One region of the Streptomyces sp. NPDC057543 genome, then DNA from elsewhere that is predicted to be linked to it. Evidence: riboswitches for the same ligand, from Rfam matches in the RefSeq annotation. Region 1 holds a riboswitch; the other holds the start of a gene.

Region 1 (2,198 bases):
TGCCCACCGCGACCACGACCAGGGCGAAGATCCCGGCCAGCAGCGCCATCGGGAACTTCCGGTTCACATCCGTCACCGAGTACTGCAGGTCGTGGGGCGCGTCGGGCGCGTACGCCACGACCACGCCCTGACCCTGGCGCAACTGACGTGGTGCGTCGGGCTGGACGATCTCGACGAAGGTCCGGCCCTTGTCATGGCCGGTCGTCACCTCGACGGTGGCCTTCTCGCACAGCCCCGGCCCGCTCCCCGACGGCGGGGTTGTCTCGCCGCTGACGGGCATCTGGGCGGCGTTCACGTCCTTGCAGTCCACTTTGTCGATCTTCACCACCTTCGCCTGCTGGGTCTGCCGGTCGAAACCGACACCGGTCCGATCGTGCGGGGGCGCACCGCCCGGCCAGAGCATCACCAGGCCGACGACGACCGCGGTGGCGAACGGGATGAGCACGGCCGCGATGACCTTGCGCAGATGCTTCGATACGGGCGCGGCGGGGCCGTGGCTGTGCGAGTGGCCGTGCTGATGGCCTCGCGGTTCGGAGTCGATTTGGGGGGACGTCACCGGCCGATCATCGCAAGAGGAGAGGGGCCCTCTGTTCATTACGCCGGACAGGGCGCTAGCGTGGAGGAACCTTTGCACACGCGGGAGCTCGGAGCACCGGGCTGAGAGGGCGCTGATACCCGTACATCCGTACGGGACAGGCTGCGCCGACCGCCGAACCTGTTACCGGGTAATGCCGGCGTAGGGAGTAGGTCTCATGACCACAGCGGACGCACGCACGCCTGCCTCGAACCAGAGCGACGAGGCCGGGAAGTCCATCGGCTGGCACAAGGGATACGTCCAGGGCTCACGCCCGGACCTCCGGGTGCCGGTCCGTCAGGTGCACCTCACCAACGGCAAGGACGTGACGCTGTACGACACGTCGGGGCCGTACACGGATCCCATCACCGAGACCGATGTCCGTCGCGGGCTCGCACCGCTGCGGGAGAACTGGATCATCGCGCGCGGCGACACCGAGGAGTACCCGGGCCGCCCCGCGCGCCCCGAGGACGACGGGCTCAAGCACACCTCGCCGCGAATGGGGTCTCCCCTGCTCGAGCGAAGTCGAGAGCTTGGGGAAGGGCTGCGCAACCTCGACGCGGTCTTCCCCGGCCGGCCCCGGCTGCCCCGCCGCAGCCGGGACGGGCGGCCGGTGACCCAGCTCGCGTATGCCCGCCGGGGTGAGATCACCCCGGAGATGGAGTACGTGGCGATCCGGGAGAACGTCGAGCCGGAGGTGGTGCGCGAGGAGATCGCCGCGGGCCGGGCCGTACTGCCGGCCAACGTCAACCACCCCGAGATCGAACCGATGATCATCGGGAAGCGGTTCCTGGTGAAGGTCAATGCCAACATCGGCAACTCCGCGGTGACGTCCTCCATCGAGGAGGAGGTGGAGAAGATGACATGGGCGACGCGCTGGGGCGCCGACACGGTCATGGACCTTTCCACCGGCCGCAACATTCACACCACCCGTGAGTGGGTCCTGCGCAACTCCCCGGTGCCGATCGGCACCGTTCCCCTCTACCAGGCACTCGAAAAGGTCGACGGCCGGGCCGAGGAGCTGACCTGGGAGATCTACAAGGACACCGTCATCGAGCAGGCCGAGCAGGGCGTCGACTACATGACGGTCCACGCAGGCGTGCGGCTGCCGTACGTCCCGCTGACTGCCCGACGCAAGACCGGCATCGTCTCCCGCGGCGGTTCGATCATGGCGGCGTGGTGCCTCGCGCACCACAAGGAGTCCTTCCTGTACGAGCACTTCGAGGAGCTCTGCGAGATCCTCGCCACGTACGACGTGACGTACTCGCTGGGCGACGGCCTGCGCCCCGGCTCGATCGCCGACGCCAACGACGAGGCCCAGTTCGCCGAACTGCGCACGCTCGGCGAACTGAACACGATCGCCAAGCGGCACGGCGTCCAGACCATGATCGAGGGCCCGGGCCATGTCCCGATGCACAAGATCAAGGAGAACATCGACCTTCAGCAGGAGATCTGCGAGGAGGCGCCGTTCTACACGCTCGGCCCGCTGACCACCGATGTCGCTCCGGCGTACGACCACATCACCTCGGGCATCGGCGCTGCGATGATCGCGTGGTGGGGCACGGCGATGCTCTGTTACGTCACGCCCAAGGAGCACCTCGGCCTGCCCGACCGCGACGATGTG
Region 2 (2,198 bases), on a different contig from region 1:
CTCTTGCTGATCAGGAAGTCCAGCAGGGCCTTGCCGCCCGCCTCGTTCTTCGCACCGTTCAGCAGCCCCGCGAACTCGATCTGGCGGAAGCAGGTCCCGGTGGCGACCCCGGTCGGGGCGGTGGTGGGTTGCGGCTTCGCGTAGAGCACCTCGACGGGCGGGCTGGAGGCGTACGAGACGACGAGCGGCCGGTCGGCCTTGGCCTTCTTGCCGCCCGCGGAGCCGGAGAACTCCTCGTTGTACGCCTGCTCCCAGCCGTCGACGACCTTGACGCCGTTGCTCTTCAGCTTCTTCCAGTAGTCCTGGTAGCCCTTCTCGCCGTAGGTGGCGACGGTGCCGAGGAGGAAGCCGAGGCCGGGCGAGGAGGTCTGGGCGTTCTCGGTGACGAGGAGGTTCTTGTACGCGGGCTTCGTCAGGTCCTCGAAGGACTGCGGCGGCGCGAGCTTCTTGTCGGCGAAGTACTTCTTGTCGTAGTTGACGCAGATGTCGCCGGTGTCGATCGGGGTGACCCGGTGCTCGGCGGCGTCGAGTTGCGTATCGGACGCCACCTGATCGATGCCCTTCGCCTCGTACGGCGTGAAGAGGCCGCTGTCGAGGGCGCGGGAGAGCAGGGTGTTGTCGACGCCGAAGAACACATCACCGCGCGGGGAGCCCTTGGTCAGGATCTCCTGGTTGAGCGCGACACCCGCGTCGCCGCTCTTCAGTACCTTGACGGTGTAGCCGGTCTGCTCGGTGAACTCCTTCAGCACGTCCTTGGAGACGTTGAAGGAGTCATGGCTGACGAGCGTCACGGTCTTCGAGCCCGAGCTCTTCGTGGAGCCGGAGCCGGAGTCCGACGTGTCGGAACTCCCGCATCCGGCAAGTGCGGTGACGCCGAGCGCGGTGGCAACGGCCGTCGCCGCGAGCTGCTTGGTTCTGCGCGTGGTGCTCATTGTGGATTCCTCCTGGGTTTTGGCCAGGAAGAGACGCGGCCCTGCCCACGGGAGGCGGGCAGGGCGCAACAGCATGAGTTGATGACCGAACTTCCTACCCGGAATGACCCGGGCGAGGTTCAGAGGGTCTGCGGCCGACCTGTCCTCGGTGCCGCACTCTCAGCGCTGTGGCGCTCCCCTGTCGGAATATGAAGTTGATTCTATGAAGTTGATTTCAGGCCCAGGTTACACGGGTCGTTCCGGCCTCAGCGCTCGGCTGCCGCCAACTGCCCGCAGGCGCCGTCGATCTCCTGGCCACGGGTGTCCCGCACGGTCACCGGCACCCCGTGTGCCGCGATCGCCTCGACGAAGGCCTTCTCGTCCTCAGGACGCGACGCGGTCCACTTGGACCCTGGCGTGGGGTTCAGCGGGATCAGGTTGACGTGCACCCGCCTCCCCTTGAGGAGCCGGCCGAGCCGATCGCCGCGCCAGGCCTGGTCATTGATGTCCCTGATCAGCGCGTATTCGATGGAGATGCGGCGGCCGGACTTCTCCGCGTACTCCCACGCGGCGTCCAGCACCTCACGCACCTTCCACCGCGTGTTCACGGGGACGAGCGTGTCGCGCAGCTCGTCGTCCGGGGCGTGCAGCGAGACGGCGAGACGGCACTTGAAGCCCTCGTCGGCGAAGCGGAGCATCGCGGGCACCAGGCCGACGGTGGAGACGGTGATCCCGCGCTGTGAGAGCCCCAGCCCGTCCGGCTCCGGGTCGGTCAGCCGGCGGATGGCACCGACCACCCGCTTGTAGTTGGCGAGCGGTTCGCCCATGCCCATGAAGACGATGTTGGAGAGCCGCGCCGGGCCCCCCGGGACCTCCCCGTCGCGCAGCGCACGCATGCCGTCCACGATCTGGTGCACGATCTCGGCGGTCGACAGATTGCGGTCGAGACCGGCCTGCCCCGTGGCGCAGAACGGGCAGTTCATCCCGCATCCCGCCTGTGACGAGATGCACATCGTCACCCGCTCCGGGTAGCGCATCAGGACGGACTCGACGAGCGTCCCGTCGTGCAGCTTCCACAGCGTCTTACGGGTGGTGTCGTCGTCACAGCTGATGTGGCGGACCACGGACATCAGGTCGGGGAACATCGCTTCGGCGAGCTTGTCCCGCGAACCGGCCGGGATGTTGGTCCACTCCGCCGGGTCGTGCGCGTACCGCGCGAAGTAGTGCTGCGAGAGCTGCTGGGCGCGGAACGGCTTCTCGCCGATCGCGGCAACGGCTTCCTTGCGC

What was found. A riboswitch is a leader RNA that binds a small molecule or an ion and turns the genes downstream of it on or off. The one in region 1 is predicted to bind thiamine pyrophosphate.
Region 2: it holds a riboswitch for thiamine pyrophosphate, as region 1 does, so the genes downstream of both, ACFU8Q_RS16325 (thiamine ABC transporter substrate binding subunit) here and thiC (phosphomethylpyrimidine synthase ThiC) in region 1, are expected to answer to the same signal.

The regions. Positions count from the first base shown of each region.
Region 1 covers NZ_JBHVFF010000005.1:27,090-29,287, forward strand. The annotation lists gene ACFU8Q_RS01940 (YibE/F family protein) at 1-556, opposite strand, end outside; TPP riboswitch at 627-760, shown strand; gene thiC (phosphomethylpyrimidine synthase ThiC) at 753-2,198, shown strand, end outside.
Region 2 covers NZ_JBHVFF010000081.1:17,194-19,391, forward strand. The annotation lists gene ACFU8Q_RS16325 (thiamine ABC transporter substrate binding subunit) at 1-932, opposite strand, end outside; TPP riboswitch at 1,006-1,122, opposite strand; gene rlmN (23S rRNA (adenine(2503)-C(2))-methyltransferase RlmN) at 1,178-2,198, opposite strand, start outside.